2 linked regions of the Prochlorococcus marinus str. MIT 0919 genome follow. The protein of the gene in region 2 interacts with the protein of the main gene of each other region in a pairwise test. Links are inferred from orthologs where the notes say so. Each region holds a gene or a part of one and is shown on either strand. Other genes may lie near its edges. The genes, in order: ftsZ and O5635_RS06005.

Evidence for each region.
Region 1: the proteins of O5635_RS06005 (region 2) and ftsZ interact in binary tests that used the Escherichia coli proteins (3 or more experiments, as listed by UniProt). The link is inferred for Prochlorococcus marinus str. MIT 0919 from one-to-one orthologs.

What each region holds. Positions count from the first base shown.
Region 1 is NZ_CP114779.1:725,140-741,534, forward strand. The notes cover bases 2,763-5,609. They hold ftsZ (cell division protein FtsZ), read left to right. Parts: upstream 2,763-3,550; coding sequence 3,551-4,669; downstream 4,670-5,609. Other genes in these bases: O5635_RS04035 (cell division protein FtsQ/DivIB), read left to right, coding at 2,763-3,372; panB (3-methyl-2-oxobutanoate hydroxymethyltransferase), read left to right, coding at 4,822-5,592; hemW (radical SAM family heme chaperone HemW), read right to left, coding at 5,561-5,609. Also shown: tRNA (N6-isopentenyl adenosine(37)-C2)-methylthiotransferase MiaB, read left to right, coding at 1-1,054; O5635_RS04025 (D-alanine--D-alanine ligase family protein), read left to right, coding at 1,092-2,153; O5635_RS04030 (hypothetical protein), read left to right, coding at 2,201-2,611; more of O5635_RS04035, read left to right, coding at 2,608-2,762; more of hemW, read right to left, coding at 5,610-6,784; O5635_RS04060 (PIN/TRAM domain-containing protein), read left to right, coding at 6,918-8,021; O5635_RS04065 (ATP-dependent Clp protease proteolytic subunit), read left to right, coding at 8,056-8,739; O5635_RS04070 (ATP-dependent Clp protease proteolytic subunit), read left to right, coding at 8,804-9,406; ilvC (ketol-acid reductoisomerase), read left to right, coding at 9,523-10,518; adenosylcobinamide-phosphate synthase CbiB, read left to right, coding at 10,536-11,531; O5635_RS04085 (sugar transferase), read right to left, coding at 11,539-12,177; O5635_RS04090 (glycosyltransferase), read right to left, coding at 12,294-13,493; O5635_RS04095 (hypothetical protein), read right to left, coding at 13,604-14,059; O5635_RS04100 (chlorophyll a/b-binding protein), read left to right, coding at 14,504-14,764; O5635_RS04105 (hypothetical protein), read left to right, coding at 14,825-15,040; O5635_RS04110 (hypothetical protein), read right to left, coding at 15,089-15,340; and 2 more genes. UniProt on the Escherichia coli protein: Essential cell division protein that forms a contractile ring structure (Z ring) at the future cell division site. The regulation of the ring assembly controls the timing and the location of cell division.
Region 2 is NZ_CP114779.1:1,068,854-1,082,454, forward strand. The notes cover bases 963-3,916. They hold O5635_RS06005 (rod shape-determining protein), read right to left. Parts: upstream 3,004-3,916; coding sequence 1,921-3,003; downstream 963-1,920. Other genes in these bases: O5635_RS05995 (hypothetical protein), read right to left, coding at 963-1,173; mreC (rod shape-determining protein MreC), read right to left, coding at 1,173-1,916; O5635_RS06010 (single-stranded DNA-binding protein), read left to right, coding at 3,112-3,498; O5635_RS06015 (DedA family protein), read right to left, coding at 3,505-3,916. Outside these bases: response regulator transcription factor RpaB, read right to left, coding at 1-418; more of O5635_RS05995, read right to left, coding at 664-962; more of O5635_RS06015, read right to left, coding at 3,917-4,167; ahcY (adenosylhomocysteinase), read right to left, coding at 4,183-5,613; tRNA (adenosine(37)-N6)-threonylcarbamoyltransferase complex ATPase subunit type 1 TsaE, read left to right, coding at 5,635-6,123; O5635_RS06030 (carbohydrate kinase family protein), read right to left, coding at 6,117-7,112; 8-oxo-dGTP diphosphatase MutT, read right to left, coding at 7,147-8,328; O5635_RS06040 (alpha/beta fold hydrolase), read left to right, coding at 8,308-9,219; O5635_RS06045 (RpoD/SigA family RNA polymerase sigma factor), read right to left, coding at 9,204-10,205; mgtE (magnesium transporter), read right to left, coding at 10,308-11,720; O5635_RS06055 (fluoride efflux transporter FluC), read right to left, coding at 11,757-12,119; O5635_RS06060 (fluoride efflux transporter FluC), read right to left, coding at 12,112-12,507; O5635_RS06065 (SH3 domain-containing protein), read right to left, coding at 12,500-12,817; gyrB (DNA topoisomerase (ATP-hydrolyzing) subunit B), read right to left, coding at 12,838-13,601. UniProt on the Escherichia coli protein: Forms membrane-associated dynamic filaments that are essential for cell shape determination. Acts by regulating cell wall synthesis and cell elongation, and thus cell shape.

The sequences.
Region 1 (16,395 bases), 340 kb from region 2 along the record:
GGATCTCGTTATGGGACCCCAACATGCAAATAGGTTGGAAACTCTTTTAAATAAAGTTGACACTGGTCAACAAGTAATCGCAACCGAAGAAAGTCAAATATTAGAAGATTTGACGACTGCTAGAAGAGATAGCAACGTATGTGGATGGGTAAATGTTATTTATGGATGTAATGAAAGATGTACATATTGTGTAGTTCCAGCAGTGAGAGGGAAAGAACAATCAAGAGTTCCTGAAGCAATCAAAGAAGAAATAGAAATACTTGCCGACAAAGGCTATAAAGAAATAACACTGCTTGGACAAAATATTGATGCGTATGGGAGAGATTTACCAGGCATAACTTCTCAAGGGAGAAGAAAAAATACATTAACTGATTTACTTTATTTTATTCATGATATCGAAGGGATCAAACGCATTAGATTCGCAACGAGTCATCCAAGATATTTCAGTTCTAGATTGATACACGCTTGTTCGCAATTACCAAAAGTTTGCGAGCATTTTCACATCCCTTTTCAGAGCGGTGATAACGAGATTCTTCAAGAGATGGGTAGGGGATACAAAATAGAAAAATACAAAAGAATAATCTCTCAAATAAGAGAATTGATGCCGGATGCTTCTATCAGTGCAGATGTAATCGTTGCTTTCCCAGGAGAAACCAATCATCAATTCCAAAAATCCCTTGAACTTGTTGAAGAAATTGGTTTTGATCAATTAAATACAGCAGCTTATTCACCTAGGCCCAATACACCTGCTGCATTAAGACCCGATCAAATTTCCGAAGAAGTAAAAATAGACCGCTTAAGAAAACTAAATGCTTTAGTAGAGAAAACAGCCAAAGAAAGAAATAAACGCTATCAAGGACAACTAGAAGAAATCTTAGTCGAAAGTATTAATCCAAAGGACAGTAGACAATTAATGGGAAGGACAAGGACAAATCGACTAGTTTTCTTCCCAGGAGAAGATTCTAAAAGCAAATCGTATAAACCAGGAGATTTAGTTAACGTAAGGATCAAAGAAGTTCGATCCTTCTCGTTAAGCGGGGTAATTGCGATATAAAAAAGACCTTTTACCGAACACTTAATTTCGATTTTATATGTCTAATCCCCTAATAAAAGTAGGTATTATTTTTGGAGGTGCTTCTAGGGAACACAATGTCTCCATTAAATCGGCAATAGCAATAGCAAACTCCTTACAAACAAGAACTAATTCAAACCGTTTCAAAGTGATTAACAATTATATTGATCACAAAGGTAGATGGTGGGGTGATCCGGTAGCAGCTAAAGCATTAGGGAAAGGGTATGAATTGAAGGAAGAAGATCTTCCAGACCCATTACCAAAGGAAGGGTTTAGAGCTCTACCGAAATGCACAGAAGAAGTAGACGTATGGTATCCAATACTACATGGACCTAATGGAGAAGATGGGGTAATTCAAGGGCTTTTACAATTAACAAGCAAACCTTTTGTTGGGTCTGGAGTCTTAGGCTCTGCGTTAGGCATGGATAAAATTGCGATGAAAATCGCTTTCACAGCAGCAGGTCTACCTCAAGTCCCATACTGTGCTTGTGAAGCAAATGAACTATTACAGCCAGATAGTCTTTTGTCGTTAATTAAAAGAATTGAGAACCAATTGGGATACCCCTGTTTTATAAAACCTGCCAACCTGGGGTCTTCAGTTGGTATTAGCAAGGCATACAAAAGAGAACAACTTGTAAAAGGCCTAGGAATTGCATCATCTCTTGATAAAAGAATTGTTGTCGAGAAAAGTGTTATTGCTAGAGAACTTGAATGTGGTGTTCTAGGCAAAAAAGACATTCGAACTTCATGTGTTGGTGAAGTTCGACATCATTCAGATTGGTATGACTATGAAACTAAATACACGGAAGGTTTGAGCAAAACCTTGATTCCGGCACCTATCTGTGAAGAAACAACGAAGCAAATTCAAAACTTAGCTTTAAAAGCATGCAAAGCTATTTGTGCCGAAGGTCTTGCAAGAGTTGATTTTTTCTATAGAGAAGAAAGCAACCAAATCTGGATCAATGAAATAAATACTTTGCCTGGGTTTACCAAACAAAGCATGTATCCAATGCTATGGAGAGAATCTGGGTTAGAGATGCATGAATTAGTCTCAATATTAGTTGAAACAGCTAGAGAATGAATTAGTTTGATTTCACTGGTGCCTAGAGAAACACTTTTACTAAAACTATGACTCATGGCTTGCTCTGGTTCCCTCTATTAATAGTTTTTTTACTTTTAGCCTCGCTTGGGTGGATAGAAAGAAGAAGGCAAAATCTTTTTAGAAATTGGGCTAAAGATTCAGAACTGGCAAAGCTAGATAGTTCTGGTGCAGCACGATTAAAAGATGGAATACTTTGCTGGAGCAGTTTCGAAGCAGGAAAATTCAGCGACCAAGACTCTTTTGAAATTAAACAATTAGAACTTGTTGAACTCATGGCGCTTAGCTCAGGCGAAGCACCTCTTACTAGTGAATCCCAAGGCCAATGTCGATTAAGATTAATCGGCTGCGGAAAAGAAATAGATGTCCCATTTTCAGATGCTGAAAGAGCTCGGCAATGGATGGGGCAACTTATGGGAAAAGCCCGTTGTGATCTATGAAGAAATTAAAACCGAAGAATTCATATGATCCAAATCTTCCCTCTACATTGATTTATCTTTGGAGAGTTTTCTTTTTTATTTTCGCATCCTCATTTTTAAGTTTGTGCTTAATCAACAATGGCTGGGAAGAAATTAATGCAGAGAATATTCAAATTAAAGGCAACAACTATATACATAAGAAAAGAATTGTCAGACATTTAGGAATCAAACTACCCGTCCCATTATTAGAAATAAACCCTAAGCAAGTTGAAGAAAGTCTGCTGAAAAAACTTCCCATAAAAGTAGTTAGGTCTAGCCGGAGGATCTATCCTCCAGGGATCTACCTTGAAATTCAAGAGAGAGAGCCAGTAGCAAAAGCAACTCGCATTGGCCCACAAGGGATTGAGCAAGGGTTGATAGATAAAGATGCCCATTGGATAGAGCTTGGTGATCCTCTTCAGTCAAGGTACAAAATCAACGACCTGAGTCTTTCTATTGATGGCTGGATGAAAAGTCATCAAAAATGGATTGCATACATTTATCAAAACCAAGACAAGCTAAGAAATCCTCTGCAAAAAATAATTTTGTCCCCAAATGGAGAAATCAGTCTTAAAACTAAAGACTTTGAACTAATTGAATTGGGCTACAACCCTTCTATCCTTAGAGAGCAAGTTTCAACAATTGTTTATCTGACAAAGAACTTACCTAAAAGGTTTACAGACGATTTACAAACGACTATTGATTTAAAAGATCCTTCTAGGCCTAAATTACTTTTCAAATAAGATAAATTAGGCTCCCTAGCCTTAATTAGGATTTTATTTTCAAAACTAAGGTTAAAGAAAAGTCAGTGATCACTGATTTTACGCCCACTTATATCTAGACTTTATTGAAAAAGCCAACAGAACTCTCTCACTAGTTCATAATGCACAAAAAATTAGTATTTAAATCCTTCATATGGTCATGGGCATGGGCAACAATTTAGGGCTTTCCAACGTTGAAGGCATTCAACCAAGTCAAAACGCCCGGATAGAAGTAATTGGTGTTGGAGGTGGAGGCAGCAATGCTGTTAACCGAATGATTCTCAGCGACCTAAAAGGGGTCTCATATCGTGTCCTTAATACAGACGCTCAAGCGTTGCTTCAATCCTCTGCTCAGAACAGAGTTCAACTTGGTCAAACTTTGACTAGAGGCCTAGGTGCTGGAGGGAATCCAAGCATTGGCCAAAAAGCCGCAGAAGAATCTCGTGCTGATCTTCAACAGGCACTAGAAGGGGCAGATTTAGTATTTATTGCAGCGGGCATGGGAGGGGGCACTGGCACTGGAGCCGCGCCGGTGGTAGCTGAAGTTGCCAAAGAGACTGGAGCCCTTACCGTTGCCATTGTTACCAAGCCCTTTAGTTTTGAAGGGCGGCGAAGAATGCGTCAAGCCGACGAAGGGATAGAAAGACTTGCAGAAAATGTTGACACATTAATTGTCATACCAAATGATCGATTAAAAGATGTCAATGCAGCTGCTCCTCTCCAAGAAGCCTTTCGCAATGCAGACGATATACTAAGAATGGGCGTCAAAGGCATTAGTGACATAATCACTTGTCCTGGGTTGGTAAATGTTGACTTTGCAGATGTTCGATCTGTCATGACTGAAGCTGGAACGTCTTTACTTGGCATTGGTTTTGGCTCAGGACGATCTAGGGCTGTAGAAGCCGCTCAAGCTGCAATAAATAGTCCTTTACTTGAAGCCAGTCGCATTGATGGTGCTAAAGGATGTGTTTTAAATATTACTGGAGGCAAAGATATGACCTTGGAAGATATGACATCAGCATCTGAAGTGATTTCAGATGTAGTGGACCCAGAGGCAAATATTATTGTAGGTGCAGTTATTGACCCGGAACTTGAAGGCGAAGTCCAAGTAACTGTCATAGCAACTGGATTTAATGGCAGCCAGCCTTATAAAAATCAAAGGTCAAGCTCTAAACTGACACCTCAATCTCTTTATAGGCAAAATACAAACAAAGAACCTGGAGCAAGTATTCCTGAATTCCTTAGACTCAGACAAATTCGAAGAGAGTCTGATACTTAAGTGTTGAATTTTAGGTGACCCGGATTCCACGCCTGCTTTAAGCATCCCGTTTGGCTGCTACCTTCCGGTCCTGACCAGATATAGGCGTTAAAGCCGCATGGGCCGAGTCTCCTAAATTTTAGCAATTACTCCCCCTTTAGCAGAAAAGCTAAATGATCCCAAAGGAATTAGTTCGATTCAAAGAACTTAGAAAACCAATCACAATACTTACTGCCTGGGATAGTATTTCATCCTCAATAGTCGAAGATGCTGGGGCAGATGTAGTTCTAGTAGGGGATTCGTTGGCAATGTTTGTCCATGGACATACAACAACATTGCCCATAACACTTGAACAAATGCTTCATCATGCTCAAGCCGTTGGAAGAGGGTTTAAAAATCCAGTTGATAAGCAACCTTTAGTAGTTTGTGATTTACCATTTCTCAGCTATCAATGCGGAGAAGATAAAGCAGTTTCAGCTGCTGGCACTTTACTTAAAAACTCATGTGCATCTGCAGTAAAACTTGAAGGCGCTGAAAGAGAGGTGCTTACAGTTATAAATCGATTAATTCGTATGGGTATTCCAGTAATGGGGCATCTTGGATTAACTCCTCAATCAGTAAATAATCTTGGGTACAAAAGACAAGCTGAAGATCCTATTAGCCAAAACAAACTCATTGATCAAGCAATTCAATTGGAAAATGCCGGATGCTTTGCAATCGTTCTAGAGCATGTCCCAGATAACATTGCAAAGAATCTAAGAGAAAAATTGATTATTCCCGTTATTGGAATAGGAGCTGGAGATCATTGTGATGGGCAAGTAAGAGTAACGGCTGATTTACTAGGGCTCACAGACAAGCAGCCCCCCTTTACAAAGCCCCTAATAGAAGGAAAAGAATTATTTAGTCATACTCTTAAGCAATGGGTAAAGCAACAGCATCTTTAGGAAGGGAATCCCACCACAAAAGCATTTCCACAAGCACATGATTACTAACATCCATTCCTTCAGGATCGTGAAGAGCAAATCTTGAGCCTTTACGCTGTATCCATCCCCTTTTCAAAGAATCCTTCCAATACTTTTCTAATTCTTCTAAGAATGCTTTTCTTTGAATTGGATTCCAACCCCAATCTTCAGCTAATTCTTCAAAATCAATTCCTTCTCTACGACGAAGTCCAACAATGAAAAGCTCATCCAAATCGATTGGCTGTTGATATAAATGCTGCAAAGATTTATCAAGACCATAAGTTTCTTGAGTTAATAACCAAGCTTCATATTCAGAGCGTTTCTTTGGTCTATGCAATCTTTTACCCCAGGGGCAACTAGCAGCACCTAAACCTACCCCCCACCAACCTGCTCCACTCCAATAAACTCTGTTATGCCTGGAAGCATGTCCAGGCAGAGCATAATTTGAAATTTCATATCTGGCATAGCCAGCATTCTTCAACTTAGAGCTAGTTAATTGAGCTACATCCGCTGCAAGATCATCATTGGGTAAGTTCAATTCTCCACGAAGTTTTCTCCAAGCGAAGACTGTTCCTTTCTCAATAGAAAGATCATAAATAGAAAGGTGTGGTGGACAAATTTCTAAAATCATTTCCAACTGTTTTTCCCAAAAAGCAAGATTATGTCCTGGAAGGTTTTGAATAAGATCTAAGCTCCAGCTATACATTTCACCTTGCTCAAAAAAAGCAGAAATCCATTCGCAAGAGTCCAATAATTGATTGGAATCATGGCGTCTACCAAGCGAAGCTAAAACTTCATTATCAAAACTTTGCGCCCCAAGGCTTACTCGATTAATTCCAACACCCAGATATTCTTGAAGTTTTTGCTTATTAAAACTTGCAGGGTCTATCTCTAGAGTAATTTCAGCACCATCTTGAAAGCCAAAATGTCTTTCAAGGCGACCCAACAATGCAGATATTTGCTTTGGACTCAAAATAGAAGGAGTTCCACCGCCTATATAAACTGTTGACAAAGGATAAGCTTTGGGAATCAAGGCAACTTCTCTAAAAAGAAGTTCTAAGTAAGCTTTAACTGATGCACTGCCTGAACCAAATTCTCCATCTGCAAAATCTCCTAAAGGGACTATAGGAAAGTCACAATAGAAACAGCGTCTATGACAAAAAGGAATATGCACATAAATACTTCTGGGACACTTCACAGATATACCTATAAATCATTCCGCAAAGGTATTCGTATCTTTATTGGCGAATGCCTGGTATATGAATCATGCTGCATGTACAAAAGAACAGGTCCCTAATCTTAATTTCATGGTGGGATTGCTAGTCCTCATTCTATTCTTGATTGCTGGGATAGCCAGTGCTTGGTTTGGTCGTGATTTTATACCAGAAACTTTATTTGATAATTTCCAAAATCCCGAGATTCTGATCTCAAGCATTGGAGGATTAATAGGTCTTATCACAGGAATATTGTTTCAGCAGTTAAATAAAAATCTTACCAAGCAAACAAAAGATACTCCTACAGATCTACTTGTAAGTCGCGCATTAGGTCTAATACTTGGTCTTCTTGTAGCAAATTTAATTTTAGCTCCAATACTTTTATTGCCTCTTCCAAAAGAAGTTTCTTTCATAAAGCCCTTAATAGCAGTTCTAAGTAATATTTTCTTTGGAGTTCTAGGCTATAACCTTGGCGAGATTCACGGAAGAACATTTCTTAGGCTATTGAATCCAAATAGCACAGAAGCCCTTTTAATTGCAGAAGGGATTCTTACTCCTGCAAGGGGTAAGATTCTAGATACAAGTGTAATTATTGATGGCAGGATTAAAGGCCTACTTGATTGTGGACTAATTGAAGGGCAAATAATTGTTGCTCAAACTGTCATTGAAGAATTGCAAAAACTTGCCGATTCAAGCAATACAGAGAAGAGGTCAAAAGGTAGGCGGGGACTTAAGTTACTAAATAATTTGAGGGAAAGTTTTGGAAGAAGACTAGTTATTAATTATACGAAATATCAAGGCAATGGTACCGATGATCGACTTTTAAAACTAACAGAAGAAACCGGGGGGACATTAATTACTGCTGATTTCAATCTTGCTCAAGTTGCACAAGTTAGAGAACTCAAAATCTTAAATCTTAGTGATTTAGTTATAGCACTGAGGCCAGAAGTACAACCTGGTGAAAAATTAAACTTAAAAATCGTTCGAGAAGGGAAAGAAGATACACAAGGAGTCGCTTATCTTGACGATGGGACAATGGTAGTAATTGAAGGTGCTAAGAAATTAATAGGAGAAAGATTAGAAGTTATCATTACTGGAGCTCTCCAGACACCATCGGGAAGAATGATTTTCGGGAAACTGGAAAGAGATCTTCCTGCTAACAAATCTGATAAAAAAAAGCCCTCTTCTGGTCAGTAATAGCTAGGCTCAAATCCTGGACAATTTGTTTCATATGACAGTCTCTGCTCCTTACTACGGTGATTCTTCAGTTCTAAGAACACCGCCACCTGATTTACCTTCATTACTTCTTAAAGAACGAATTGTTTACTTGGGGCTGCCTTTGTTTTCTGATGATGATGCAAAAAGGCAACTTGGAATGGACGTAACCGAATTGATTATTGCTCAACTTCTATATCTTGAATTCGACAATCCGGACAAGCCAATTTATTTCTATATCAACTCCACAGGAACGAGTTGGTACACAGGAGACGCAATTGGATTTGAAACAGAAGCTTTTGCCATCTGTGACACTATTAGCTATATAAAGCCACCAATTCATACTATTTGTATAGGTCAAGCGATGGGCACCGCAGCCGTAATCCTTTCTGCAGGGACAAAAGGACAAAGAGCTGCCTTACCTCATTCATCAATTGTTCTTCACCAACCAAGAAGTGGCGCACAAGGACAAGCAACAGATATACAAATTCGTGCAAAAGAAGTTATTCACAATAAGCATGCGATGCTTGAAATCCTTTCAAAAAATACAGGGCGGAGCATAGAGCAACTATCTAAAGATTCGGACAGAATGAGTTATTTAAACCCTCATCAAGCTGTTGAATATGGATTAATTGACAGAGTTTTAAAAAGTAGAAAAGATTTACCGACTTCCCTACCAGCCAAAGGATCAACCTCTTGAGAATGATGCCTCCATAAAAACTTACTTGGTCAATCTCTTTAATTCCATTACCTAAATCATCATCATGCCAATTGGTACTCCAAGTGTTCCGTATAGACTTCCTGGAAGTCAATTTGAACGATGGGTAGATATTTACACAAGACTTGGCGCAGAAAGAATCTTATTTCTCGGTCAAGAAGTTAACGATGGTGTTGCGAACAGTCTCGTAGCTCAGATGCTTTATCTTGACTCTGAAGATAGTACAAAACCTATTTATTTGTACATAAATAGTCCTGGAGGTTCTGTCACTGCAGGTCTAGCCATATACGACACTATGAAATATGTAAAAAGTGATGTAGTTACAATATGCGTTGGGCTTGCGGCTTCGATGGGTGCATTCCTTTTGTCAGCTGGTACTAAAGGGAAAAGACTCGCGTTACCCCATAGCCGAATAATGATTCATCAACCTCTAGGAGGGACCTCACAAAGGCAAGCAAGCGATATAGAGATTGAAGCCAAAGAAATACTGCGCATCAAAGAAATGCTAAATATTTCGCTGGCTGAGATGACAGGTCAAAGCTTTGAAAAGATTGAGAAGGATACTGACAGGGACTACTTTCTAAGTGCTTCAGAAGCCAAAGAGTATGGATTAATTGACAAAGTTATCTGTCATCCAAATGAGGCTTAGTAATCTAATAATCACAATATTTCTTAGAATTATCAAAAGTTTTTTTAGAAGCGTTTAAAACTTATACGCTATCTTTCTAAAGCTCTGCACTAATAGAACACTAAACCTGCAACCGAATGGCTCAACTCTTTTACGATTCAGATGCTGATCTAAGCCTCCTCAATGGGAAAACTGTTGCAATCATTGGCTATGGATCGCAAGGACATGCACATGCTTTAAACCTTAAGGATAGTGGTGTCAACGTTGTTGTAGGCCTCTACGACGGAAGCAGGTCTGCCAACAAAGCAATCGCAGATGGGCTGGAAGTATTAAGTGTTTCAGATGCCTCGGAAAGAGCTGACTGGATAATGATTCTTTTACCCGATGAGTTCCAAAAAGATGTTTACAAGAATGAAATAGAAAAACATCTAAAGCCTGGCAAAGTTTTAAGTTTTGCCCATGGCTTCAACATTCGTTTTGAATTAATCAAACCGCCATCCTTTGTTGACGTGGTAATGATTGCTCCTAAAGGCCCCGGACATACGGTGCGTTGGGAGTTCCAAAATGGTCAAGGGGTACCAGCTTTATTTGCTATTGAACAAGACTCTTCAGGTAAAGCAAGAGATCTTGCTATGGCTTATGCAAAGGGTATAGGTGGTACCAGAGCAGGTATCTTGGAAACCAACTTCAAAGAAGAAACTGAGACGGATTTGTTTGGGGAACAGGCTGTTCTATGTGGAGGACTATCTGCATTAGTCAAAGCTGGTTTCGAAACTCTTGTAGATGCTGGTTATCAACCAGAACTGGCCTATTTCGAATGCTTACATGAAGTTAAATTGATTGTCGATCTAATGGTCAAAGGCGGTCTTACTGCTATGCGCGATTCCATCTCAAATACAGCTGAATATGGCGATTATGTTTCCGGACCTAGGCTCATTACTTCAGAGACTAAAAAAGAAATGAAAAAAATCCTTCAAGATATTCAAGACGGAACATTTGCAAAAAATTTCGTGAAGGAATGCGATGCAGGTAAACCAGAAATGAAAAGGATACGAAATGAAGATGCCTCTTTACCTATTGAACAAGTAGGCAAAGGTTTGCGTTCTATGTTCAGCTGGCTAAAAACAGACTGACACATCCTATTTCGTTAATTTTTGGCGCCATATTGCTTGATTTAGCAATAGGAGATCCTCGGCCACTTCCCCACCCTGTAGAGGTTATGGGGTTAATTATCAATAATTTAAGAAGAGTAGTTGAGAATTTAGCTAGAAATAATCATTTAGGACTAAGGATAGGAGGTTCATTTATAACTTTCGTTATATTCTCTATTACAATTCTCATTGGATGGATTACTGAACAATATTTGCTTTACAGACTTTCACTGCCACCTTTTATTAGTTCAACAATACTTATATTTTTTTTAGCAAGTTCATTGGCAGCAAAAAGTTTATCTAAAAGTATTTTAAAGGTAATTGATAACTTAAACAATCAATCATCCGAACAAAGAATCGAGAAAGCACGTAAAGAGCTAAGCCAAATTGTCGGAAGAGACGTCTCGCTATTAAACGAGAAAGAAATCTTGAGAGCAACTGCAGAAACTGCAAGCGAAAATGGTGTAGACGGAGTTTTTGCACCTCTTTTTTGGATGGGAATAGGAGTATTTTCTTGGCAAGTACTATCTCCTTCTTTACCTGGTCCTTTAGCTTTAGCTTTAGGGTTTAAAGCCAGTAGCACGATGGATTCTATGCTTGGCTACAAGAAAGGAACCCTTAAGTGGCTTGGGACTGCAAGTGCAAGACTTGATGACCTATTAACTTTTATACCTTGCAGATTAGTCGTTATAACATTGCCATTAGTCACGAAGAAATGGAAAGACACACCTTATCTAATAAGGCATGCAATCAAAGATGGTTCTAAAGATCTATCTCCAAACTCAGGTCTTTCAGAAGCAATTTTTGCTTACTGCACAGAAATAAAAATGGGCGGGGAGAATATATACAAGGGCGAAACCATAACCAAGCCAATTCTTGCGGGAAATTGCAGCGAAGCAGATCAAAAAGGTATTTTAAAAATTTTAAACCTGATTATTAGACTTGAAATATTATGGCTATTTTTAATAGGTTTTATATCCCTTATTCTTAAATAGATTTAATTCAATAAGCTCCTCTATCTCTTGGAAACAATAAAACAAAAATGGTTCTTATAATTATTCTAAAGTCCATCAAAAGACTCCTTTTGCGTACATAAGCAATATCTAGATCTACTCTTCTTTTATAACTTAAATTATTTCTACCACTAATTTGCCATAAGCCAGTTATACCAGGCTTTATAGCATTGACTTCATTCATACATTCTCCATAACGAATTACCTCTTCCTGGATAATAGGCCTAGGACCAACAACACTCATATCACCTTTTAATACATTTATAAATTGAGGCAACTCATCAAGACTTGAACGTCTAAGGAATTTACCAACAGGTGTCACACGTGGATCATTTCGAATTTTAAAATCTCTCTCAAACTCTTCCCTAAAATTAGGATGATTTTCAAGAAGATTATTTAAAATATCTTCTGCCTCAGGGTACATAGTACGAAATTTTATACATCCAAATTTAGATAAATTACGGCCAACCCTTTCTTGTTTATAAAAGACTGGTCCAGAAGAGCTTATTTTCACAAGTAAACCTATTAAAATATATACTGGAGAGCCTATTAACAGGACTGTCAGGGAGAAAACAATGTCTCCTGCCCTTTTAAGGCTTCTATCATACGAATGCTTTGTTTTTACCATTTTAAAAATTTAATACCAAATAGAATTGACAACAGAAGTTTATTTTATGCTTACATTCATTAGATGTTTCACCTTAACGTCAAACATAGCAATTATATGTTCTTAAGGCACTCTCATTATTCTTCAGTTTGAGAGTAAAATCCCAAATGGTCTTTATATGACTTCATCAAGAAGGAAGAAAGGCGATTGGAAAACACTTCTGGTCGAAAGTTTTGCGCCCAATTATTAATTCTTTCAGAACTTAATTTTGTGTATAGTTTTTGTTCCTCAAACCAAGAAACTGCATCAAACAAAGATTTTTCAGTTTGCTCTGGGAATAGCACTCCAGTGGAGGCAGTTAGATCCTTTTCAAAATATCTAACTGTATCTAAAAGCCCTCCTTTCGCCAATCCGATCACAGGCGCTCCTGCCGCCATAGCTTCAACCGGAGCTATGCCAAAGTCTTCTATACCTGCATATACATAAGCTCTACATCGTTCCATCAACCTTTCCACCTTCTCCTTTGATTGGAACCCAAGAAGCTCGACAGTAGGGCCAGCAAGTTGTTTTAAATACCCATAATCAGGACCATCCCCTACAACAATTAAAGGTAAGTTCAGCAAATTAAAAGCTCGTATTACAACATCAACTTTCTTATTTGGAACAAGTCTACAAAGACATAAATAGTAATCATCCCTATCTCTCTGATATATAAACCGCTCAACGTCAACTGGGGGATGGATAACAATGGCTTTACGGTGCCAATACTTCATCACCCTTCTCGCCGTAAACCGCGAATTGGCTATAAAGCAATCAACCCTTTGAGCACTAAGCTGATCCCATTGTCTAAATTTATGCAATTGGAACCTAATCAAAGGTTCCAAACCAGCTTGACTTAACGAAGATCGTTCCAAGTAAAGATTCATCTGATCCCAGGCATACCTTGCTGGCGTGTGTACGTAACTAATGTGCAACTGGTCAGGCGACGTAATAACTCCTTTGCCTACGAGGTGACTACTACTAATCACAAGGGGGAATTCAGAAACATTTATTTGCTCAATTGCATATGGCAAAATTGGCAGGAATTTCTGTACGTTATTTGCTCCAAAAGGCAATTGTTGAATCAAACTGGTTTGAATCGACCTTCCAAAAAGCCAACTTTCTTTCCTTTTACTTTCACTCTCTGTTAAAGAGAATAGTTGAGCTTGACTACCTAGAGAAGAAATTAATTTATCAATAGAACAAACAACCTGCTCGGCACCTCCAACCGATCGAGATAAGAACCATTCATGCACAAGTGCAATGTTCTTTGGTAACACATTAGATTCTTTTGAGATCAAACTCTAGGGCTCCTGTAAAACCTTCTCAAAATAGTTAGGTACAGTTTATTCATAACAAGAAAGAATTTTAAGATATAAAAAGTGCAGAAATGAAATTGACAACAAGGCTATTGCAAAGAGAAGCCACCAATCAAGCTCTGAGGTATATCGCTACTTATAAGAGAAAGGAATATTAAGCCACTAGCGAAGGATACTAAAGTGACATATCTCACATAACCTGTTTTTCTTGGCAGGCGAAAGTACGAGGTTGTTAACAGTAAAATAACAATTAGGCCAACAGTGATCAAAGCAACCTCAGAGGATTTATCTACAGCTAAGTGTAGTTTTAGGCTTTGATTTAAAACATCAGCCTGCCAATCAAGAACTATTCCAGATTCATGGCTCAATAATAAAAATAGGCTGATTAATGTTGATGTTAATATACTAATAATAGATAAAAAAGTAACAGGTTTAGAAAGCCTGTTCATTGTTCTATTAAATAGCAGAAGCAATAATGCTATAAAAACAGAAATAGCCAAAGGGGATGCTGGGATCAACCAAGAAGCTTCAAATAAAGAATGCATTAGCGTGCTTTACTTCTAACTGCAAACCCAAGCTCCTTAAACAGTTCAACAGATCCTATTAACGCAAGTACTGCAAACGAAACACCGCATACAATTGGAACAATAGCTTCCATGACTAACCTCATTTAATTAAGTCCTAGCAAGAAACGATGTAAATGACCATATAATTTAAGAGAAGTCAAAAGTTATTCAAATACCAGTCTAAGGTTATCTATAGAATGACATTAGAATACAACCAAAATACTTCTTTCAAAAGTGACTTACTACATTTGTCTTTTTCTAATTATCCTTCTTGTTTCTTATACAGGGTATAGATTAAATGCACATGAGAAGAATTATTTAACTAGCAAGTCGGTTCGAATGATAAAGAAACTCAGAAAAAAAAGAAAAAGACGTAGGAAGAGCAAATAGAATTGATTGGTAATTTAAAAATCCTTTTTGGCAATGACTAAACCAAGCAAAGAGCAAGAAGAACAAATAATCAAACAAACTATTCAAAAGAATAATGAAACAGCATTAGAGAGCAGAGAGAATGCAAGATGGCTAGATAATTCAGGACAATCTGTAGACCAAGTTTTTGGCTTTAATGAAAATGCAGAGTTAGTAAATGGAAGAGCAGCTATGTTTGGCTTCTTGATGCTTATAGTAACTGAAATAGTCTTTGGCGGACAAGCCGCAACTCATAGTATATTTGGTCTAGGTTAACTCACCATCTTTATAAGAGTTTCTAAACTATTTAATTAATCTAAATCATTCTAAATAACCATGAAAAAAGAAGATTGGCTTGGGATTAGCTATGTATCTATTTGGGTAATAATATGGGGAACTCTTGGTTCTTTAATTGATTACCCTTTGCTTCAAAAGAATATCTACGCTGCCGGATCAACAGGGCAGTATTCAACATTTACAATAACAGCTTTAATATCGATTGTTATAGGGGCCCAACTCTTCTCTAATTTCATGAATAAGTTTGGGAAATAAAATTAGTCAAACTCATACAAGTTAATCAATACGAAAAAAACGTTTTTTTTAATATCTATATCTTTTCAACACTTTTGCAGGCTTCTCATCTAAATGATCCTCAAAAAGCAACCATTGCCTTGTTTCAAGATCATGGTCGCAGCCAAATTTCTCATCCTGAGCAAAGCTGATTTTGAGGTCAGAGTGACACCGTTGGTCAGCCTCAAATGCCGATAAAAATTTAGGAGAAAAATATAAGACCCCCACGAGAACAGCAGTGAAAAATAAAGTTGCTATTGAAACTATGGCAGCAACTTTCATTCTTACTATTAAAACTTAAGAAAGCCTAGCTAAAAGCTTACAAATTAACTTTTCAAATATCAATTGTCCAAATTACACGTCAAATCACATCCTAATAGCTCACTCTTCTCAAGCTTTTCAAGAATTCTTGCCATATCTACGGCTGATAATTCTCCATCATTTCCCCACTTCAGAGTTGTTTTCCTCTGAATCGACGATTTACCACTCTCAGGACTTTTCTTCTCTTGAGGAACCATACCCCCCCGGTAGCAATCGATACATTTAACGCCAAAACACCACTTTCTGGCTTAAATCTTTAGCATTCTTCATCTTTGTCTCAAGTGGAACGCCTCCCCCAACTGTCACTGTGACAGTTGAGCTAGTTGCAACAAGGGAAGTTGTAACTTCGAAGGCATTCGCAATAATGGTCTTGTGAGGAGTTGAGCTTCTCTAAGGAGTCGAAACTAGGAAAGACTTCCTTATTGAATCTCAAAGAAACCCTGCCTTCGGCAGGGTTTCTTTTTGTCTATATGTAAATTGAGCAATTAAATCGCAATAATAGCTTAAATAGTTGATTTTTATTAGTCCTTAAAATTAGCTTTCAAGTCATCACACTTATAACTTTTAATCAGAATCATTGCAAATTATAACTACACTTGAAAACCTCTCAGAGAGAGTAGATGGCGCGATATGAAAATTGAAACTCAAAAACAATTACCGGCCGACGTTATAAATGAATTCTTTAAATTGAGGAACGTAAAAATAGAGAGCCACTGCTATTAAAAGAAGCATATTCAAACCCACTACAAGAGAAGCAACAACAATTCTCTGTCTTTTACCAGGCATTTTATATTCAAAACCTCCTGGGAGCTTCAAAAGGACCTCTTGTTTTGATGATTCTTCCTGAGGACTGGACTTTTTAAAAGAATTCTTTGCCTTCTTCGATTTACTATTAGGAGCTATGGATTTAGGACTTTTTGACATCGCATCTCCAGAAGACGCTGATTTGGTTTCATCCATAAATACATTGACCAAGGTGACCTCTTAAGAGAATTAGCAGTAAATTGCCCTTATTT
Region 2 (13,601 bases):
GTAGGATTGTCGCTATTCGAGCCTCTAGCTCCTTTGGACTGAATGGTTTGGATAAATAATCATCAGCACCCAAGTCAAGCCCTGCTACGCGCTCTGAGATAGCCTCGAGGGCGCTTAAGAAAATAATTGGAACTATCGATTCCCCTCTAATGCGTCTACAAACCGCAAAACCATCAAGTTTTGGAAGCATTACATCCAATACAACTAAATCTGGTGATTCTCTATGAAACAACTCAAGAGCCTCTTCTCCATCCTTAGCTGAAATCACTTGATAGCCAGCAAGTTCTAGACGGGTAACCAATACTTTCAACACTGCTGGTTCGTCATCTACAACAAGAATTGTTGCCTTTGAACCATAGGAAGCCTTTAAAACAGGCCCACCAGTGCTTTCAAGCTTGGATGAACCTCCTGCACGCATGAACCAAATTTATGTAGGTGGAAATGCAACCATAACCTTCCAACCGAAACTAAGACCAACAATTTGCCAAAAAAAAGCGGATTTTTTTTGTTTTTTTTAAGATTTTACGAGTACTTACACCTAGGTAAATCTACTCATTTTTTTTATTTTTCTGCATTTTTTTAAATTAAGTTTGATGAGAGAGATGGCACTTAAGAGCTGAAAAAATTAAAAGAATTTAAGTTGAAATCCATTATTTGCAATTGTTATCTATTTCGCTGGCGGAAAAAATATAAAAACATCCACGAACAAATCATTGGGGCCAATAAGGCAGTGACAATTGCTTGAGCGAACAATGCGTAAAAAAAGCCATTATGAAAGAAAAAAGTCTTACTCTCACTAATAAAAAAGATTTTTTGAAGCCATATAGTCAGTCCAATAACGCATGTACCAAGCCACGCAAGCAAGCCCAAGCTGAAGCTATTTGTAATGGTAGGGGCTTTTCTGCCTAAGAGGCCCCACCAAAACCCAAGAAGCATTAAAGATGGGATTTGGGTTGCGCCATTAATATGAATTGCATCTAAAAGCATTCCTAAACAAAGCCCGGCAAAAGTTCCTGCAAAAGCACCTTCTTGGAGAGCCCAGGGAAGCAGCCAAAAAACCGACCAATTTGGACCTACATTAGAAATAGCAATCCAAGATGGGCTTAAGAAAGAAAGAAATGGAACAAGTAAAGCTAAAAGTAAATATCCAATTCTTCTAGAAGGAGTTTTCATTACAAACCAATTATCTCTACCCAATCAATTGCCTCAGGATGAGCAAGAAGCTGTACGAAGCCATATGGTGAAGGTAAATTTTCTGCATTTATAAATTTGATTACCCCTATTGGTTCGTTAGGAGGAAGCAAAGTGCTTGCAGAGGAAGTGCTCACAATATCTCCAACTTTTGTTTCAGAACTTTTATCTAGAAAATTTATCTGAGGACGATTATTCCCATTACCAACCAATATTCCATGAACCTTAGTTCGTTCAACCCATACTCCTATTTTGCTTTGAGGAGAAGTAAGTAATCGAACTCTTGAGGTTGTTGGAGTTGTTGAATCAATAATTCCCAAAACACCCCCAGGTCCTAAAACTACATCACTAGTTTTTATGCCTGATTTCGAACCCTTATTAATATCAAGCTGTTGCCAAAAACCACTTGTTTTTCGAGAAATAACTACAGCAGGTATACGATTTTCACCAGATGATGCTTTTAATTCAAGTAAATTTCTTAGGCGCTGATTATCTTTCTGAAGCAAAGTTAACTTTATTTGTTGTTCTAAATTCGCACTACTCTGTATCCATTCTTTCTGAGCAATGCCAGGAGTAAAGGGACTAACGATCAATGAGTATATATCAATTAAATATGCGCCTTTTGCAAAACGAATAGCACTAAAAAGTATAGAAATCCCAACCCAAAACCATAAACTCTTCTTATTCCACCAACGAAAAGAAGCATCCCGTCGGAAACTACCCATCAAATCAATCCCTTACTGCATTTCTGGCAAATTCAGGAGTATCAACTACTCTCTTTAATCTCTTGAAGTTATCTAAAACTTTCCCACATCCATTAACCACACAGAGCAAAGGTTCTTCTGCAACATGGGTGAAAATACCTGTTTCATGACTCACTAAATCACTAATACCCCTAACTAAAGCTCCTCCTCCTGCCAACATAATGCCTCGGTCAACAATATCTGCTGCTAATTCTGGAGGAGTACGTTCTAAAACTCTTTTCACCGCATCAACTATTTTGTTTAGAGGATCAGACATGGCGTCACGTAGCTCACCAGCATTCAAATTGATAGATCGTGGCAAACCAGATAGCAAATGCAATCCTCTTACATCCATACTTTGATGATCAAACTCATCATTAGGAAAAGCTGATCCAATACGAATTTTAATTTCTTCTGCTGTTCTTTCGCCAACAACCAAGTTGTGAACCTTTTTTAAATAAACAGCAATTGAATCATTGATCTCATCACCTGCCACACGTACAGACTCACTTAATACAGTTCCGCCCAAACTCAAAACTGCAACTTCCGTAGTACCTCCACCAATATCAACAATCATTGTCCCGATTGGTTCTGTAACAGGAAGATCAGCCCCTATTGCAGCAGCTACAGGTTCGTCAATTAAATGAACTTCTCTAGCGCCAGCAAGACCTGCTTCTCGAACTGCTCTTCTTTCAACACTTGTAACGCCACTTGGAATACCTACAACTAAACGCGGTGCAATGATCCCACGGCCTTCATTACACTTTTGTATAAAAGTTTTCAACATCTGCTCAGCTGCATCAAAATCAGCAATTACACCATCCCTTAAAGGCCTAACTGCTCGAATATTGCCTGGCGTACGACCCAGCATTAATTTTGCGTCTTCACCAACTGCCAAAGGTTCTCCTTCCTCTAAATCCATTGCTACAACAGATGGCTCTTCAAGAACTATTCCTTTGCCTTGTACATAAATCAACGTATTTGCCGTCCCTAAATCAATCCCTATATCTCTGGAAAGTCTCAAACGTCTAAAAAACACTTTTTTAATTTGAATATGAGTTTGAATCATAAGAGCTGTTGCGAGATATACAACACCACCGCGTAAGACTCTGGACCACCTTTTATAGAGGCCTATTAAGATTGCTGCATTATTAAAATTACTTGATCAGTAAAAACTATGAGTGTTAACTCTGTAAGCCTAGTTGGCAGAGCTGGTAGAGACCCAGAAGTACGCTATTTCGAATCTGGTTCAATTGTCGCGAACCTGACTTTAGCGGTCAATCGCCGAAGCAAACAAGATGAGCCTGATTGGTTTAATTTAGAAATTTGGGGCAAACAAGCTCAAGTTGCAGCAGATTATGTAAAAAAAGGATCTTTAATAGGCATTACTGGTAGTTTCAAACTAGACCAATGGAAAGACAAAAACACAGGTGAAGAGCGACAGAAACCTGTTGTTCGAGTAGATAGGTTAGAACTCTTAGGGACAAGGAGAGATGATGAGAGTAGATTTAATAATCAACAACAAAATATGCCACATACCAATGAAGAAGATATCCCATTTTAAAAAATACTAATGCAATTTATTTTTATGCTTTATTAAAGATCTAACTAACAACCAAATAAATAATGTTATAAGAATAATTACAAGAGTGATTTTAATTATTTCTGAGAAAGGGTCAAGCCAACTAGCAACTTGCCTATAGCTTTCTCCTAGAAATATTCCAGCAATAGTTAATAATATTGTCCAAATTAAACTTCCTGCTGTTGTCCAAATAGTAAAAGGAGCTATTGGCATTAACTCAACTCCAGCAGGTACTGAAATCAATGTTCTTATTCCAGGGACTAATCGTCCCCAAAACACCAAAGACTTTCCATAGCGTGAAAACCACATTCGACTTCGAAAGAGTTCTTCTGGACTAATACCTATCCAACGTCCATATTTTCTAAGCCAATTTTCAAGTTTTTCTTCATTAATTAGGCGCCCAATTCCATACCATGGGAATGCACCTAAAACTGTTCCAATAAGACCTGCTAAAACAACAGGTATGAAATTCAGTTGACCAGTATAAACATAATATCCACCTAAAGGCATTATTAATTCTGAAGGAATAGGTGGAAATATATTTTCTAAAAACATTGCTATCAATATTGCTCCATAACCAATCCACTGATTTGCTTCTACTGAATCACCAATGAAATTTATTAATCCTGTTACTATGTTAGAGATTTCCATAGAAAATTATAATAATCAATACCTATATTGATCAGATTTATAAGGCCCTTGAACCGGTACATTTATATAATTTGCTTGCTCTTGAGTAAGATCTGTCAACTTTGCGCCAATTTTTTCCAAATGGAATCTTGCAACCATTTCATCTAAATATTTTGGTAAAATGTAGACTTGATTAGTATATTTATGAGCTTTTGTATATAACTCTATCTGCGCCAAGACTTGGTTAGTAAACGAGTTACTCATCACAAAGCTAGGGTGTCCTGTAGCACATCCTAGGTTAACCAATCTACCTTCAGCTAAAAGAATAATCTTATTACCACTTGGTAAAGTTATATGGTCTACCTGAGGCTTTATGTTTTCCCATTGATAAGACTTTAAAGAAGCAACATCAATTTCATTATCAAAATGACCAATATTACATACAATTGCTTCATCTTTCATGCGAATTAAATGCTGGTGAGTGATGACATTAAAGTTACCTGTCGCAGTAACAAAAATATCTACATTTTCGACAACATCATCCAGTCGTACTACACGATATCCCTCCATCGCTGCCTGCAAAGCGCAAATAGGATCGATCTCAGCAATCATCACTGTTGCTCCTAAGCCTCTTAAAGATTGAGCTGAGCCCTTGCCAACATCTCCATAACCCATTACTAATGCCACTTTCCCTGCAACCATTACATCAGTGGCTCGTTTAATACCATCTACTAACGATTCTCTACATCCGTAAAGATTATCAAATTTGCTCTTCGTCACAGAATCATTCACATTAATTGCTGGGAAAGGCAAGTCCCCATTCTTCTGCATCTGATATAACCGAGCCACACCTGTTGTTGTCTCTTCTGTAACTCCTTGAATCGAAGATTTAATACGAGAATAAAAAGTGGAATCCTGGGAAAGCTTTTTGCGAATAGAGGCATATAAAGCAATCTCTTCCTCATTGCAGGGAGCATCAAGAACGCTTTTATCTTTCTCAGCTTTACTGCCCAGAATTACCAACCCAGTAGCATCGCCACCATCGTCCAAAATCATATTAGGCCCATCATTAGAGTTCCATTCAAGTATTCGATGGGTATAAGCCCAATACTCATCTAAAGTTTCACCTTTCTTCGCAAAAACAGGTATGCCCGTGCTTGCTATGGCTGCTGCTGCATGATCTTGGGTAGAAAAAATATTGCATGAAGCCCATCTCACCTCAGCTCCCAAAGCCACTAAAGTTTCAATCAATACTGCTGTTTGAATAGTCATATGAAGACTTCCTGCAATTCGTGCACCTTTTAAAGGTTGCTCTTTTGAATACTTTGCTCTCAGGGACATTAAACCTGGCATTTCCTTTTCAGCTATATCAAGTTCTTTACGGCCAAATGCAGCAAGTTCTAAATCTGAAATTTCATAATCAGCTTTTTTATCAAATTGTTGCGTTGAGGCAGATGCTGCGATCATGATTAGGAATTAATTAAAAATTTGCAAAGGAACATCTTCAAAAATATCAAAGTTCCTGAGTCAATCGTCTGGCAATCTAACCAATCAGGGTGGCTTCTAAATAATCTTGAGGCAACAATTGCATTTGGCGAAATACTAAGTCAAAAGATCCAAAGCTCCAAAATACTGTTGCTTGAGGGGCCACTAGGGTCTGGGAAAACAAGCCTAGTAAAGGGAATTGCGAAAGGTCTTCAGATCTTGGAACCAATTACGAGTCCTACTTTTCCTTTATCTCAACATTACTTAAAAGGAAAAAGAGCGCTTATTCATTTAGACCTATATAGATTAGACAGTGCAGATTCTGCAAACGAATTATTTATTCAAGAAGAAGAAGAAGCAAAAGATCTCAAAGCACTTATGGTTATTGAATGGCCTTCACGTTTAAAGATTGATCTTGAGGATGCTTGGCATGTGAACTTGACTTATACCCAAGATAACAAGAGATTAATAAAACTTTTTTCTCCTTATTGAGCAGATAGAAAGTTTTCTACTTGATTAGAAGTGGGTTGAGGTTCAATTGCACCTAAACCCCCACATACCAAAGCTCCACATGCCGCAGCAAACTTCACTGCATTTTCACAATCAGTATAAGTATTTTCGTCAAAGGAAGAATTTACAAGTTGCGAAAGTAAACCAGCTGTAAAAGCATCTCCAGCTCCTGTTGTATCTACAATTACTTCAGGAGAAAATGGCTTTAAACTGCCTAAATATCCATTCAAAAACCAATGAATTGTTTTAGCACCATCTGTTACTATAACTGAAGGCTTTAAAGAAAGTAATTCAGAAATTTCTGCTGGATTATTGGTATTAAAAAAAGCAATTGCTTCTTCATCAGCAAGTTTTAAAAATGCTGCATTTTCTAAAAATCTTCTAATTAATAATTTAATTTGTTTGCTTGGAAGTGAATTTGAATGAAATGTCTTATCCCAAAAAGTGGGACGCCAATTTAAATCAATTGCTACTTTTAGATTATGATTTTTAGCATATTTGGTCATCCAGAAGATTGCATTTCTTGAGTTAAGTGTTGCCAATGAGATTGTTCCAGTCAACAACCAATTGGCTTCTATTGCAATTTCTGGGAATGTTTTCTTCAAAGAATTTAAATCTAAACTTTGATCAGCAAAACTATTTTCAAAACCTCCTATAAAACCACCAAAACTTCTTTCCCCAGACGAATCTCTTTGAACAAGAACAACTCGACTAGTATGTCTTGAATGAAGCTGCAAACCAGAAATGTCTACCCCTCTAGTAACAAACAATTTTTGGAACTGCTCTCCAATGCGATCTTCACCAAGGCAACCAACAAAAGCTGTTTTCACACCTAATCTTCCCAACCCTGCTGCAACATTCGCCGGAGCACCTCCCAAGCAATCCTCAAATTGATTTTCAAAAGCATTGTCTTGGCCACAAGGTCCCAAACGGTCAACCAATGCTTCACCTGTGCAAATAACTTTTGCCATTCAGATGCTCACATAATATCTTTTTTATTCTCTTTCATAAAAGCAAATATGTTTTGAGAGCAGCAATGATTCGCAAGTTTGCTTTTGGGAAAGGATATTTAGATAATTCTTGAATTTTAACCCATCTGACTTCTTGACTGGATAGAGGTTTCGGAACTCCAGACACTAAGCTACATAAATGAACAATAAAGTTTAATTTTTGATGTGAATATAAATGTTCAAAAGCAATTAACTGCTTTTCCACGTTCACAACAACACCTAATTCTTCTAACAATTCTCTTGAAATAGTTGTTTCTATCGCTTCACCTTTTTCTTGTTTTCCACCGGGGAATTCCCACATTCCACCCATTTTCACATGATCCAATCTCTTATCAATAAGGACTTCGTTAGATTCATTCAGAATCAATCCAATACCAATTACAAATTTAGACACAGAAAATACAGAAAGTTTTGCAGGGAACTTGGTTGGTTCATTTAAACTATAAGCAACACAATAATCTTTCAAAGGGCACTGTATACAAATTGGCTTGTGATTAGTGCAAACAGTTGAACCTAAATCCATTAAAGCCTGATTAAAATCTCTTGGTCTATGAGGGTCTAATAATGCAACAGCACAGTCCCATAATCTTGCTGAATTTCTTTCCGGTGGTATAGAAGTACCTATTAAACGCACCAAAATTCTTTTAACATTTGCATCTAAAATGGCAGTAGGCAGATTGAATGCAGAAGAAATAATACTGCCTGCTGTGCTTCGACCTATACCAGGCAAAGAAGTCCAAGTATTTAAATCATCTGGCCATCTTGATGAATCTGTTGATCGAGATGGTCCAATCATAGAAAAAAGCATTTTAGAAGAAGTATGCAATCTTCTTACACGGGAGTAATAACCTAAACCCTGCCAAACAAGCAAAGTCTCACTCTCATCTGCAACTACCAAATCATCAATTGATGGGAAAGCTAACATCCATCTTTCCCAATAAGGCAAAGCAACTTTTAATTGAGTCTGTTGAAGCATTACTTCTGCAACCCAAATAGGATATACAGGTAAACATTCATTAGGAGTTGGTACAGTTCCTTCTGCTGTTAACTTCCAAGGTATTGAATGACGTCCATTATCTTGAAACCATGTAAGCAAACTAATACGAATTGCATTTATTTGCTTATCATTATTTAAAAATTGATCCAGGTATTTCTCTTGACTAAGAATAACATTCATTGTTGGCAATGGAATGAGTTAAATGTTAGCTGGAAAGTCGAAGGTTATAATCCAAGATCATCTGTTGTTACTGTTCTGATTCATGGTTTTGGAGCATCTAAAGAACATTGGAGAAAAAATCAAATATTTCTAGGAAACATAACTCCATCATACTCATTAGACTTAATTGGTTTTGGGGACAGTAGTCAACCCATAGCAATACTTCCCGGAGAGAAAAGTTTTACTAAAGGTTTTTTATATAATTTTGATAATTGGGGATTACAAGTATCAGAATTTTGCAGGTTAGTAATTAAAAAACCTGTTATTTTCATTGGTAATTCCATTGGAGGCGTTGTAGCTCTAAGAGCAGCAAGAAGCCTCCAAGGCAGTTGTAAAGGTGTAATTCTAATTAATTGTGCGCAAAGAACAATGGATGACAAAAGACTCTCTCAACAAACTAAAGTTGTACAATTAATAAGACCCTTCTTGAAAAATATAATTAGAAAAAAATGGCTTAGTAAAAGTCTATTTCAGAATGCAGCAAATCCAAATTTTATAGAAAAAATACTCAAACAAGCCTACCCAAGTGGTCAACATTTAGATAAGGAATTAATCAACTTAATATATTCACCAACTCAACGTGAAGGAGCAGCGGAAGCATTTCACGGCTTCGTAAATATTTTCAATGATCACCTAGCACCGGATTTAATGAAAAATCTAAATGTACCAGTCGACTTAATTTGGGGAGATAGTGATCCATGGGAAGCTCTTTCAGAAGCTAGACAATGGCTTGCTTCTATTAAATGCATAAGATCTTTAGAGATAATTAAAGGTGCAGGGCACTGTCCTCACGATGAAGCGCCTGAAAAAGTCAATGGGTTTTTAGGCAAAATAATTCAACAAGCCACATAAGCTTCTACGAATTCACCATTACTTCGTAAGCCTTTCAAAGCATCTCGCTGAAGTTTCCGTACTCGATCACGACTAATACCAAGTACTCGGCCAATTCCAGTAAGACTCATTGGTTCCTCTCCATCTATGCCATATCTCATTCTTAAAACTGTATTTTGCAATTCTGGTAATTTCCCTAAAAGTGTTTCTAAATCGCCCTTCATGCAATCCATCTCAATATTTTGCTGAGGTAAATCATTGTCACTTGAAAGCAAATCAAGTAATACAGAATCCTCAGCATTTCCAACTTTCATTTCTAGGCTTAGTGGTTGACTTGCTCGGCACATCAAATCTTTTACTTCCTGAAGTGGGAGATCCACATAATCTGATAGCTCTTTCATGGAAGGGGTTCTCGACAATTCTTGACTCAATTCTCGTTGTCCTTTTTTCAACTTATTTAGCATCTCGGTTATATGAATAGGCAATCGAATAGATCTGCTTTTTTCTGCAATTGCCCTAGTAATTCCTTGCCTGATCCACCAATATGCATACGTAGAAAACTTATATCCCCTAGCAGGATCAAATTTTTCAACACCTCTCACTAAACCAATAGTGCCTTCTTGAATTAAATCTAAAAGTTCCATATTCCTTTTCGTATATTTCTTGGCAATACTTACAACTAAACGCAAGTTTGCTGAAACCATTCTTTCTTTAGCTTTTTCACCAAGCCTTAATTTCCTATTTAAAACAGTAAGAGTAAGATCAACTGATTGAGCCAACTCTTGTCGAGAAGGTTTGCACCCATTACGCAGTTGCAATTCCTTTTCAACATTTTCTATTGTGACCAACTCTTGGACTTGCCTACCCAAAGTTATCTCTTGGTCTGTAGATAAAAGAGGTACTCGTCCGATATCTCTTAAATAAGAGCGAACTAGATCACTATCTGAACATGACTGAGACTTTGAATCTTTCAAGACCTTTCTTGAAGAGAGCGCTTGATCTGTCATCAATACTCTATTGAGTTTTGTAAAGCATATCATTAAGAAGTGTGAAGAAGCTATTTTCCAAACGGATTTATAATTTTTTAAGTATTAATGCCTAGAAGTCGCCTAAGTATGAATATGAGTCAACAGCCAAGAAGCAGTTCTCAAGTAAATAAAAACGCCCGCAACATCTGTTGCAGTAGTGATAAAAGGAGCTGACATAAGTGCAGGGTCAAGGCCCATTCGATCAAATATCAAAGGCAATGCTGCACCAGCAGTTGCCGCCAAAGTTGTAATCGCCAACAAACTAATGCCAACTGCAGCACCAACCAAAGGCCCTTCACCTTGCCACCAAGCAAAAGGAACAACAAACAAAAGCATCAATAAGCCTAATAAAGCGCCTGCGAAGGCTTCTCTAAGGACAGATCTCCAGAGACCTAAATTTTGAATGCGCTGGGTACTTAATCCTCGAATAACAACCGTGGAACTTTGCGCGCCAACGTTACCTCCTGTTCCAATTAATAAAGGAATAAAAGCTGCTAATAAAACTACTTGCTTTAAAACATCGTCATTCATTGCAATCACTTTTGTTGTCAATCCGTTGGCCAAAACCAAAACAAAAAGCCAAACAACTCTTCTTCTAGCAACAACAAAAAGATTGCTTTGGAAATAATCATCTTCATCGCCTGCCTGAACTGCCCCAGCCGCATATAGATCCCTTGTCGCTTCTTGCTCAATAACATCTATGACATCATCGACTGTAACTATTCCTACCAATCTCTTCTCAAGATCAACAACAGGCAAAGCTAAAAAATCATATCTTTGAATGGCTCTTGCTACTTCCTCTTGATCAGTATCAGTTCTTACATTAACCACATCTTTAGTCATCACATCTCCTATCAGAGACTCTGGGTCTGCAGTCACTAAATCTCGCAAAGAAAGTATTCCAGTCAAATGTCTTTCGCGGTCTGTGACATAAAGGCTATAAATTGTTTCTGTAAAAGGAGCCTGTCGTCTAACAATTGTTAAAGCCTGAGCCGCACTATGAAATTCCTTAAGGTCAATAAATTCATTTGTCATTAATCTGCCAGCAGTCTCAGGTTGATACCCAAGCATTTGCGCAGTAACACTTCTTTCTTCTGGGCTTAGTTCAGCTAATAACCTTCTAACAACCTTGGCGGGCAATTCATCAAAAAGTCTTACTCGATCATCCGGAGACATTCTTTCAACTAATTCCAAAACTTCGCCTGAGCGCAACCGATCAAGCAAGCTTTGTTGAACTGCTGGATCTAAATATTCATAAACTTCTATAGCTTCATTTTTAGCCAGCAACCTAAAAGCCAATGCCTGCAAAATTAATGGCAAGCTTCCAATGGCTTCCGCAATATCTACGGGCTGAACAGGTTCAAGCAAAGTCTTGACCCCGTCATAATTGCCTGCTGACAGCATTGCTTCCAGCTGCCCAGCTACAACATCAGCTAATTGCGATCCTTTAAAAGGAGAAGGAGCCTGTGCAGATGCCCCGATTGCCTCATTCATTGACGCATAAATAGGGCACAAACATCTTAATGTCTATCAGGGTGCGATTGATCCCTTAATTCTTCTTCCCAGCAAAAAACCACCACATATTGATGACAATGAAACGATTAGCAAGAGAAAAACATATGCAAAGCTTCTGAGATACATTCCCATTTCCAACAACTCTAAGACCTCTACCATCCATCCACTAAAAGTAGTAAAAGCACCGCAAAAACCAAAAATGAGAAATAATTGAACTCTAGGAGTGAGGTCTAGACCCATCAACAAGCCTAAAAGTGCGGTTCCAAAGATATTCACAGCAAAATCATTGCCAATTAACCAACGAGCCAACCCTCCTGGGAAAGCACCCATTCCGACCCATAAAACTTTCTCTAAAGTCAATAAATCCTTCTTAAGCATTACCCAATTTATAACCTGCAAATGCAAACAATAACCCTCCAAAAATTGATACGGCAGTAATAAAAAAAGTTTTAAACCAATATTTCTTCCTAATATTGAAGAAAATTTCCCATATAAAAGATGAAAAAGTACTTAGGCTGCCTAGTAAACCTACAATTATAAAGAGTAAAAACTTTTCATTTAAAAAATTAGTGGAACTATTTTTCTCAAAAGAAATAATTAAACCAAGGAAAAAGCTAGCCAGGCAATTTACAAAGAAGATTGGTATAAATCTCGGGACATGGAATTCTTTCAATTGCGTAGTAATTTTAAATCTAATTAAAGAACCAATTATTGAACCTGAAGAAACTAAAAAGACAGCCAACAGAACTTCAATTAAGTCAGACATTAACCCAACCACGATAGGGCTTTGAAGAAGATTTTGCTAAAGGCAGTGATGCACTTTGTACTAATAACCATTGTTTTCGATCAAAATCCTGCCAACTACTAATAATCCTTAAAGGAGTGCCTATTGGCAACAAGGTCAACACCGAAGATTCCAAGTTGGGCGAAGTTCTTAAATAACAATTTGTACCTGCATACTTTCTTCTTGAAAGTTCTAATTGAAGAATGCCAGGGTTTTTATAAGTAAGCCCACCGGCAGGCAAGTCTAAAGGCCCTAAAAGACCAAAGAATAATAAAACCCAACTCCAGCGCATAAAAAAAGTGACCAAGACTATTAAATATCTAAAGAAGTGAGGTCAAGCTCAACACTATGAGTCTCAATAAAATGCCGTCTTGGCGCAACCTTATCCCCCATAAGTATTGTAAAAATTCTGTCTGCTTCAAGCGCATCTTCTATTTCAACTTTTTTCATCATCCTTTTAGAAGGATCCATAGTTGTTTCCCATAATTGCTTTGGCATCATTTCACCAAGACCTTTAAATCTCTGAATTGTATAATTTGCCTTTTCTCCAAACCCTTGAATTGTTTTCTTTAAATCTGATTCGTTATAACAATACTTATGGGTCTTGCCTCTCTCAACCTTATACAAAGGTGGGCACGCAATATAAATATATCCACCCTCAACTAATTCTTTTTGATAACGATAGAAAAAAGTAAGTAAAAGCGTACGGATATGTGCACCATCAACATCAGCATCGGTCATAATCACAACACGATGATATCTAAGGTTTTTGGAAGAAAACTCCTCTCCTTTGATCCCTAAGCCTAAGGCAGTAATTAATGCCTGAATCTCAGTATTTTTATAAATCTTCGAGTCATCTGTTTTCTCAATATTTAGAATTTTACCTCTCAATGGAAGAATTGCTTGAAATTTTCTATCTCTGCCTTGCTTAGCAGAACCTCCAGCCGAATCACCCTCAACAATATAAATCTCTGACTCTGCAGGATCTCGAGAGCTGCAATCTGCCAATTTCCCAGGAAGAGTAGAACTCTCTAAAACACTTTTTCTGCGAACTAGCTCTCTAGCTCTTCTAGCTG